Regions from separate parts of the Geodermatophilus sp. SYSU D00697 genome, predicted to be linked through region 1. Evidence: riboswitches for the same ligand, from Rfam matches in the RefSeq annotation. Region 1 holds a riboswitch; each other region holds the start of a gene.
What was found. Region 1 has a riboswitch for cyclic di-AMP ahead of ACI79C_RS07845 (M23 family metallopeptidase). Riboswitches for the same ligand answer to the same signal wherever they lie in the genome.

Region 1 (3,261 bases):
ACCCGACGCTGACGCCACCAACGCCCGGGTGACCGCCGCGCACCGCGCCGCGTCGCGCGCGGAGGTGCTCGCGGCACTGCACCGCAACCGGGAGGCCACCGCCCGCTACCTGGCCGAGGAACCGGTCGAGCTGGACACCGCCCCGGCGGTCGCCGTCGTCGGCCGGCTCCCCCTGCTCAGCGTGGTGCTCGGCCAGGCCTACGAGCTGGCGGTGCACGGGCTGGACCTGGCCGAGGCCGGAGCACCACCGGTCCCGGCGCCGGTGCTGCAGTCCGGGCTGGCCGCGCTCGCCGACGTGACCGGTGCGCTGGCGGCGGCGAACGGGATCACCGGGGGCGCCGGGCTCGCCACGCCGGACGGCGGGTGGCGGTTCGCCGCCGACGGCGACGGCTGGACCGTCGGGCGGCTGCCCCCGGGCCGGCCGACGGGGACGGCGGTCGAGGCGCCGGCCGACCTGCTCCTGGAGGCGGCGTCCGGGCGGGTGAACCCGGTGGTCGCGCTGGCCCGCCGCCGGCTCAAGGTGCACGAGATCGGCGGACTGCTGGCGCTGGCGCCGATCGTGCAGTCAGCACCCGGCATCCCCGGGGGCCCGATCCTGCAACTGGCCGCGCAGACGCTCGGCGGCGTGGGCGGGCTCCTCGGCCGGCTGCGCGGGAGGCGCTGAGGACGGCTGCGGCCGCCGGGTCCACCCCGGCGGCCGCACCCGTGTCAGGCCGACGTCAGCAGCCGCCCACCGCGATGCCGTGCGCGGTCAGCCACGGCACCGGGTTCACCCGGTTCGCGTACAGCCCGCCCTGGTGCACCTCGAAGTGCAGGTGCGGCCCCGTGGACTGGCCCTTGTTGCCGACCTCCGCGATCTGCTGGCCGGCGGTGACCACCTGCCCGGCGCCGACGAAGAACCGGTTCACGTGGCCGTAGAGGGTGATCTGGCCGTCGCCGTGCTGGACGTACACGGCCTGCCCGAACCCGCTGGCCGGGCCGGCCTGCAGCACGACGCCGTCCTCGGGGACGTAGATCGGCGTGCCGATGGGCGCGGCGATGTCGACGCCCTGGTGCAGGGTCCCCCAGCGGGCCCCGTAGCAGGAGGTGACCCGTCCGGCGGTCGGCATGGCGGTCGAGCTCTGCGCGCTGGACAGCGCCTGCGCCTGGGACTGCCGCTGGCTCCACGCCGCGCCGGGGTCGGCCGCGCCCTGGGAGGCCAGCAGCCGCTCCCCCGCCTGGCGGAGCTGCTCCTCCAGGGAGGCCTTCTCCGCCGAGCGGGCGTCGAACTCGGCCTGGGCCTCGGCGAGGTGGGCGTTGGCGGCGGCCTCGGCCTCGTCGGCGGCACGGGCGGCCGCGTCCCGCCGGGCGACGGCGTCCTCGGCGGCGCGGGCGGCGTCCTCCACCCGCTGCTCGACGGTCAGGAAGTCCTGGAGCTGGGCGGCCCGGTGGTCCCCGATGACCTCCATCGTGGCGGCCTGCTGCAGCAGCTCCGTGGGGCTCTGCGCGTCGAGGAGCATCTGGACGTCGCCGTAGCGGGTGTCGCCGCCCATGTAGGCCTGGCGGCCCAGGTCGGCGATGGCCTGCTCCGCTCCGGCGACGTCGGCCTGGGCGTCGGCCAGCTCGGCGGCGGTCCGCTCGGCCTCCGCGCGGGCGTCGGCCAGCTGGGCGCGGGCGACCAGCGCGGCGTCGGCAGCCGCCTCGGCCTCCACGGTCATCCGCTGCAACTGCTCCTCGGCGGCCGCGACCTGCTCCTCGATGCGGGCCACCTGGGCGGCCAGCTGGTCCTGCTCGGAGGAGGCGGGCGTGCCCGGAGCGGCGACCGCGGCCGGCGCGCCGGCCAGCAGGCCGGCCACCGCGGCGGCGACGACCAGGGTCCGGCGCGGGGAGCGCAGGCGGCGGCTCGGCGACGGAGCACGGCGGGGCTCGGTGTTCAGGTGGTGCAGGGTCGCCAAGGCGACGGTTCTCCCATCCTCGCGACCGCCTACCGAGTTAGCTGACGGGTTCGGGCCGGACGGCGCCCTACCTGCCTGCGTCCCCACGCGCAGGCAGGACTCACCCCAGGAGTTCGGTGGGTCCCCGGTCCGCCTGGACCCGGAGGGGTCGTCGGCGGTTCGGCGGGGCCTCGCCGAGGCCCTCGGTTCCCGAGGAGCTGAGCCCGGCAAGGCCGTCGGGAAAGCTACTACGGCGCGCAGGACCGGTCACGATCGGGTAACGCCCGCGGCGTGCCTGCTTGCCCGAACGGGTGACCTCCCGCTACATGCCGCAGTCGGGTGACCGCAGGGCGGTGATCACCGACCGTACCTGCCGTCAGGGCCCGGCACCCCGTCGCCCACCTGCGCGGACTCCGGTAGACGTGGACCGTGTCCCGGACCGGCCGGCAGCTCCCCACGCCGGTCCAGGCACGCGTGCGCAGCCGCGCCGGGCGGCCGGGGTGAGATCTCGCACACCCCGACCCGACGCGCCGACGACACGCCGCGGCCGGCAGCGGGGCCTCGTCGCGCTCTGCGCGACCGAGATCACCAGCTGGGGCGTCCTCTACTACGCCTTCCCGGTCGCCCTGGCCGACATCACCGCCGACACGGGCTGGTCGGCCCCGACGGCGTCGGCGGCGTTCTCGGCGGGCCTGGTCGTCTCGGCGCTGGCCGGGATCCCGGTGGGGCACTGGCTCGACCGGCGCGGTCCCCGCCGGGTGATGACCGCGGGCTCGCTGCTCGCCGTCCCCGCGACGGTGGGCATCGCCCTGGCGCCGGGCTACGGCTGGTTCCTGCTGGCGTGGCTGGTCGCCGGGGTGGCGATGGCGGGGGTGCTCTACCAGGCGGCGTTCACCGCGCTGGCCCGGTGGTACGGGGAGGACCGTGTCCGGGCCCTGACGGCGCTGACCCTGGCGGCGGGCCTGTCCAGCACGGTCTTCGCGCCGCTGACCGACGCGCTGCTGACGGCCTTCTCCTGGCGGGGGACGTACCTGGTGCTGGCCGCGGTGCTCGCCGTGGTGACCGTGCCGCTGCACGCGTTCGCCCTCCCCGCGGCGTGGGCGCGCCCGCCGTCCGGGGCGGCGGAGGGCCGGCGGCGGGTCCCGCCGGAGGTCCGGACGCCGGGGTTCCTGCTGCTCGCCGGGGCGCTGACGCTCACCGCCTTCGGCCTGTACGCGGCCAGCCTCACGCTCATCCCGCTGCTGACCGGCCGGGGGTTCTCCAGCTCGCTGGCGGCCACCACGCTCGGCCTGCTCGGCGCGGGGCAGCTGCTCGGCCGCCTCGCGTACGCGCCGCTGAGCGCGCGGAC
Region 2 (3,261 bases), on a different contig from region 1:
CCTGCTCGCCCCCACCGTGCTGCATCTCTCGACGAACACCCTCGGGACCCTCGCCGCCGCCGCGGCACACCGCCTCTGACCAGGGGAGCCGGCGTCGTCAGGAGCCCGCGTCCGACCGCCGTCCGGCCGCCACCACCTCGGTCAGCGTCGCGTCGTCCCGCGCGACCCACGCCCGTCCGTCGTCGGTCAGCACGAGCGGGCGCTGGATGAGCCGCGGGTGCTCGGCCAGCACGCGGATCCACGCGTCGGCGTCCCGGGGCAGGTCCCGCAGCCCGAGCTCCCGGGCGAGGGGCTCGGACATGCGGGTGATGTCCCACGGCTCCAGCTGCAGGGCACGGAGCGCGGCGCGCAGCTCGGCCTCCGTCGGCGGGTCGTCCAGGTGGCGGCGCAGCGTGTACTCGACGCCGGCCTCCTCCAGCTGGGCCCGCGCGGTGCGGCACTTGGAGCAGGACGGGGTGAACCAGACCTCCACGGGCCCACCCTAGGGGCGGCGCCCCTGGCCTCTCCCGCGGCGCCGACGACGGTTCGTGCACGTACCGCGCTCTGCGGGCGCCGACCACCGCGGTCCGTGCACACGACGCGGGTGGCCCCGTGCACGCGGATCGTCGGCGCCTACACCACCCGGCCGTCGACCGGGGGAGGCGCGACACACATCACCCGACGAATCGACGGTCCGCGATTGTCACAAACACATAACGCCGGTTACGGTGGTCGGGTCCGGCCGGTCCTCACGTCCCCTGCCGGGGAAGCCGAGCGGACGCCGCCGAGTCGCCCTCCGGGGCGAGCCGGGGACCCACCGCAGTACTGGGGTGAACCCCGCTCCCGGGCCGTCGTCCGGGTAGCGGGCAGGGCCGCTTCCCGCCCGAACCCGTCAGCTAACTCGGTAGGCGGCCATCGGAAGAACGGAGAGCCGCCGGATGGCGTGCCCCAGCCCTGCCGGATGCCCACCCTCGCTCCGGCACCGCCGGCTCCGGGCGCACCCTCGCACGTGATCGCCCGCGGCCGTCCCTGACCCGCCTCCCGCGGACCCTCCCCGAGCACCCTCGCTCGACCGGCGTCCCCGCCGTCTCCGTGGTGTCCGCACCGGCCGGCTCTCCCGGACCGCCGACGTCCCCCGACCTCCCCGCAGCCTGCGCCCCTCCGTGCGCACCTGCGCCCGCACCCTCGGAGCACCCCACCCCATGGACCCCCGCACCACCACCTCCCGCCGCGCCGACCGCCGCGGCCGGATCGCTCCCTCGCGCCGCCGCCCGGCCCTCCTCCTGGCCGCCGCCGCGGCCGGCGCGGTCGTGGCCAACGTCGTCATCGGCGCGGAGCCGGCCGCCCAGGCCGACGCCGGGGCGTCGGAGTCGGTCAGCGTCGCCGCCCAGCTGGGGCTCTCGGCCCAGTCCGCGCCCGTCGAGGTCGACGCGACCCGGGACCTGCAGCCGCTGGCCGACCTCGCCGCCAGCCGCAGCACCCGCGAGGCCGCGCAGGCGGCCGCCCAGCAGGCGCAGGCCGCCGCCGACCAGGCCGTGCTCGACCGGCAGAAGGCCGAGGCGGAGGCCGCCGCCCGGGCCGCGGCCGAGGCCGAGGCGGCCGCGCAGGCCGCCGCGCGACAGCAGGCGGAGGCCGCGGCCGCGCAGGCCGCCGCCGCACCGGAGCCGGCCGCTCCCGCCCGGGCCGCCGCGGCCGCGGCGGGTGCGGTCGCGCGCATCACCAACACCGCCGGGAGCATCAAGCCGGCCGCGCAGGCGGCCGCCAACGCGGTCGTCTCCAACGTCCCGGGCGCCGCCGGCATCAGGCTGGGCGGCACCCGCGCCAGCGCGGCCGACCCCGGCGGTCACCCGTCCGGCCTGGCGGTCGACTACATGGTCATGTCCGACGACGCCCTCGGCGACGCCATCGCCCAGTACCACATCGACCACTGGGACGAGCTCGGTGTCGAGTACGTCATCTGGCAGCAGCGGATGCTCTCCTCGCCCAACGGCTCCTGGAAGCCGATGGCCGACCGCGGGGGCGTGACGGCCAACCACTTCGACCACGTCCACGTGAACTACCGGGGCTGACACCCCGCCGGTCGGGCCCGGCGCGGCCGGAGGTCAGGGTCCGGCTCCCGTCCACGGGCGACCGGGCTGGGGTGGCGGCGCCCGACGGCCGGGTGTGGCATGGGGCTCGGGCACCGTCCCCGCCTGACCCCACGAGAGGCCTCCTCGGATGAAGCTCCTGCTGCCCGACTCGGTCCCGCTGGCCCCGGACCTGCCCGAGGGCGTGCACGCGGTCGTCTACGACGCCGCGGCCCCCGTGCCCGACGAGCACCTGGACGCCGAGGCGATGGTCGTGTGGGGCAGCTCCACCGCCGACCTCGCCGCCGTCGCCGGCCGGATGCCCCGGCTGCGCTGGGTGCAGACCCTGGCGGCCGGACCGGACGCCGTCCTCGCCGCCGGCTTCCCCGAGGACGTCGTCGTCACCGCCGGTGCGGGCCTGCACAGCGCGACGGTCACCGAGCACGCCCTGGCCCTGACCCTCGCCCTGGTGCGCCGCCTGCCCGCCGCCGCCCGGGCGCAGGGCGAGCACCGCTGGGCCCGCGAGCTCGGCGGGCTCCAGCCGCTGCACCCCGAGGGTGCGGTGACCACCCTGATCGACGCCCGCGTGCTCATCTGGGGGTTCGGTGCCATCGGGCAGACCCTCGCGCCGGTGCTCGCCTCGCTGGGCGCCCGGGTGCGCGGGGTGGCGCGCAGCGCGGGGGAGCGCGCCGGGTTCGCCGTCGTCGCCGAGGAGGACCTGGAGGCCGAGCTCGGGCGGACCGACGTCCTGGTCATGATCCTGCCGTCGACCGCCGGCACCACCCGGGCCCTGGACGCCGGCCGGCTGGCCGCACTGCCGGCGCACGCCCACGTGGTCAACGTGGGCCGCGGCTCGACCGTCGACGAGCCCGCCCTCGTCGCGGCGCTGGTGGAGGGCCGCATCGCCGGTGCCGCCCTCGACGTGACCGAGACCGAGCCGCTGCCCGCCGACTCCCCGCTCTGGGACGCCCCCGACCTCCTGCTCACGCCGCACGCGGCCGGCGGCCGGCCGGTCGGCGCCGACGACCTGGTCAGTGCCAATCTCGCGGCGCTGCTGGACGGCGGCGAGCTGCGCAACGTGGTGGAGCGGTGACCGACGTGCTGGCCGCGCTGGGCCGGGCGCGGCTGGTCCCCGTCGTCGTCCTCGACGACGCGCGGGACGCCGAGCCCCTCGCCGGCGCCCTCGTCGAGGGCGGGCTGCCGGTCGCCGAGGTCA
Region 3 (3,261 bases), on a different contig from region 1:
ACGGCGCGGCCCACGGCGACGGCGTCGGCGTGCGCGGCCTCGATGAGCGCCACGGCCTCGTCGCGGGTGGTCACCGTGCCGAAGCCGCTGTTGGCGATCAGCGGACCGCCGAAGCGCCGGCGCAGCTCCTGCACCAGGTCGCCGGCGGGCTCGCGGTGCAGCACCGACAGGTAGGCCAGGCCCAGCGGGGCCAGCTGGTCGACGAGGGTGCCGTAGGTGGCGAGGACGTCGTCCCGATCGGGCTCGAGGGCGTCCTGGATGCCGTGCTCGGGGGAGATCCGCAGGCCGACCCTGCCCGCGCCGATCGCCGCGGCCACCGCCGTCACCACCTGGACGACGAAGCGCGCCCGGTTGGCCGGCGACCCGCCGTACTCGTCGGTGCGCTGGTTGGACGCCGGGGAGAGGAACTCGTGCAGCAGGTAGCCGTTGGCGCCGTGGACCTCCACGCCGTCCAGGCCGGCCTCGACGGCGCGGCGAGCGGCGGAGACGAAGTCCGAGACGACGTCGCGGGCCTCGGCCACGGTCAGCGCGTGCGGGACCGGGTAGGGCTGCTTGCCCTTCTCGGTGTGCCCCTCGCCGTCGATCGCGATGGCGCTGGGGGCGACGACGCGGCGGCCGCCGTTGACGTCGGGGTGGGTGACCCGGCCGCCGTGCATCACCTGCATCACGACCTTGCCGCCGCGGGCGTGCACCGCCTCGGCGACGCGGCGCCAGCCCTCGACCTGCTCGTCGGTGACGATGCCCGGCTGGCCGACGAACGCCTGCGACTCGTGGTTGGGGTAGGTGCCCTCGGTGATGATCAGGCCGACGCCGGCGCGCTGGCGGTAGTGCTCGACGACGAGGTCACCGGGGACGCCGGAGGCACCGGAGCGCATGCGGGTCAGCGGGGCCATCACGACGCGGTTGGCGAGCTCGATGTCGCCCAGGGTCACGGGGGAGAACAGGTCCACGGGGAGTTCGACGCTCGACCACGGGGCCGCCATTCCGGGACGCGACCGTCACGACGCTCACAGTGACGCGGGTCCCGCCGCTCTCACCATGGCGTCACAGAGGATCGTCGGCCGTCGAGTGGCGCGGTGCACATCGCGTTCTTACGGTGGCTGCGTCCGGCCGATGTCGCCTCCGAGCCAACGGAGCCCGCGCCGGACGCCGCCGAGTCGCACCCACCAGGTGGGTGCGAGCCGGGGACCCACCCGCACCACCCGGGGTGAGTCCCGCTCCCGGGAACCATCCGGGAGCGGGTAGGGCACTCCCAGCCCGAACCCGTCAGCTGACCCGGTAGGCGGCCCGGGGAGACAAGGAGAACCACCGCGCCCGGGAGCCTCGAGCTCCCGCGCGCCCGCAGGGTCCGGGACCGTCGCGTTCCCGCCTGTCCACGTTCCAGCGACCAGCCGCCCGGCACGCACTGTCGGCCGACGGCGCCCAGCCGGGCACCCGTGTCCGGCCGGTGCCGCGCGCCCAGCTGACGACACGCCGACCGCCGCGGCCGGTCCCGTACGTCCCCGGCGCCGACGGCGCCGGGCGTCCGCACAGCACGAGGACCACCATGCACAACGAGCACACCCACTCACCCCGCGCCCTGCACCGGCTCGCCGTCGTCGGCGCCCTGGGCCTCACCCTCGCTCTCGCCCCCGCCGGGGGGTCGCTCGCCCGGGCGGAGGTCCAGGGCGGCCCGGCCGCGGTCGCGGCGGGCGAGAAGCAGGCCTACAAGGACCACGCCCTCGGCCAGGTCGGTGGCAACCGGACCCAGTTCGGCTGCCTCGACCGGCTGTGGGAACGGGAGAGCGGCTGGAACCCGCATGCCCAGAACCCGACGAGCACCGCGTACGGCATCCCCCAGTTCCTCGACTCGACCTGGGCCAGCACCGGCATCCGCAAGACGTCGGACCCGTACCGCCAGATCAAGGCCGGCCTGATCTACATCGGGGACCGGTACGGCAGCCCCTGCGGGGCCTGGGACCACTCCCGGTCCACCGGCTGGTACTGACCGGTTCGACGCCGGGGGCCCTCTCCGCGACGGGGAGGGCCCCCGGTCCGCGGGGGCGGGTCCTCAGGCCGCCGGCGAGCGGTCCCGGTTGACCAGGATCGCCAGCTGCGTGCGGGTCCGGACGTCGAGGCGGCGCATCGAGGCCGTGAGGTGGCTCTTCACGGTCGACAGGCTCACGAACAGCCGGCAGGCGATCTCCTCGTTGCTCAGCCCCTGGGCCACCAGCTCGGCGACGTCGCGCTGCCGCTCGGTGAGCCGGTCGAGGGGGCGCTCCTCCGAGCCGAGCAGGGCACCGGGGTCGCTCAGGTACCGCACCAGGTGCCGCGTGGCGGTGGGATCGAGTGCCGCCTCGTGCCGGGCGAGTGCCCGGACGCCGTCGACGAGCCGTTGCGCGGCCGCGCGGCGGGGCAGGTAGCCGCGGACCCCGGCCTGCAGGATCTCCACCAGCCGACCGTCGACGTCCGCGTCCGGCTCGGCGAGCACCAGCACCGCCGTGTCCCGCTCGCAGAGGGTGCGCAGCACGGGCAGGGTGGCGCCGGCGACCAGACCCTGCCGGACGACGACGACCTGCGTCGCCACGCCCTCGGCCACCGCGAGCGCCTCGGGCAGGTGACTGGTCTCCGCGACGACGGCCATGTCCGGCTGCGCCTCGAGGACGACCCGCAGGCCCAGCCGGAAGACCTCCTGGTCCTCGCACAGCAGGACCCGCACCAGGGCCACGGGCGTCCGGACGGCACACGGCCGGGTCAGCGCCGCCGGTCGGGGTCCCGGCGGCTCCTCCGCCTCCGCCGCCGGCGTGCCGCCGGCCGGCTGCGCCGGGGAGCGTGGACGGGTGGTCGTCGGTCCGGGCCTGGCACCGACCTCGGCCTGCGTCATGCCTTCCCCCTGTGTCCGGCCCGAGGACGGGCCCACCGGCGAGACGTGTCCCGGTCTGTCTTCCGACTGGAGTGACTCCATGGATGCAGTGCTCACAGGTTCCGCTCAGACAGTGTCCACCGGATCCCCAGCGTTCTCACAGGGTCAGCGCCACGACGCTCCCCCGGAGATGCGCCGGCAGAGCGGGGTCACCCGCCCGCGCGCCGCGCCTCCCCCCGGTCGTCGGGCCGGCCGGCCCGGTGGACGTGGATGGCCAGCTGGGTGCGGTCCCGCAGGCCCAGGCGGCGCAACGCCACCGTGATGTGCCCCTTCACGGTGGCGCGGCTCACCCGCAGCCGGGCGGCGATCTCCGCGTTGGTCAGTCCCTCGGAGACCAGTTCCGCGACGACCCACTGCCG

Region 2: linked by a shared signal. The riboswitch ahead of ACI79C_RS16800 (hypothetical protein) and the one ahead of ACI79C_RS07845 (M23 family metallopeptidase) in region 1 are both predicted to bind cyclic di-AMP.
Region 3: linked by a shared signal. The riboswitch ahead of ACI79C_RS22055 (aggregation-promoting factor C-terminal-like domain-containing protein) and the one ahead of ACI79C_RS07845 (M23 family metallopeptidase) in region 1 are both predicted to bind cyclic di-AMP.

What each region holds. Positions count from the first base shown of each region.
Region 1 covers NZ_JBJGYV010000006.1:116,157-119,417, forward strand. The annotation lists gene ACI79C_RS07840 (maleylpyruvate isomerase family mycothiol-dependent enzyme) at 1-664, shown strand, start outside; gene ACI79C_RS07845 (M23 family metallopeptidase) at 720-1,934, opposite strand; cyclic di-AMP (ydaO/yuaA leader) riboswitch at 1,946-2,109, opposite strand; gene ACI79C_RS07850 (MFS transporter) at 2,414-3,261, shown strand, end outside.
Region 2 covers NZ_JBJGYV010000019.1:39,517-42,777, forward strand. The annotation lists gene ACI79C_RS16790 (CPBP family intramembrane glutamic endopeptidase) at 1-79, shown strand, start outside; gene ACI79C_RS16795 (ArsC/Spx/MgsR family protein) at 98-472, opposite strand; cyclic di-AMP (ydaO/yuaA leader) riboswitch at 752-905, shown strand; gene ACI79C_RS16800 (hypothetical protein) at 1,182-2,048, shown strand; gene ACI79C_RS16805 (phosphoglycerate dehydrogenase) at 2,197-3,138, shown strand; gene eda (bifunctional 4-hydroxy-2-oxoglutarate aldolase/2-dehydro-3-deoxy-phosphogluconate aldolase) at 3,135-3,261, shown strand, end outside.
Region 3 covers NZ_JBJGYV010000036.1:16,413-19,673, reverse strand. The annotation lists gene ACI79C_RS22060 (alkene reductase) at 1-950, opposite strand, end outside; cyclic di-AMP (ydaO/yuaA leader) riboswitch at 1,151-1,285, shown strand; gene ACI79C_RS22055 (aggregation-promoting factor C-terminal-like domain-containing protein) at 1,547-1,987, shown strand; gene ACI79C_RS22050 (LuxR C-terminal-related transcriptional regulator) at 2,051-2,707, opposite strand; gene ACI79C_RS22045 (LuxR C-terminal-related transcriptional regulator) at 3,052-3,261, opposite strand, start outside.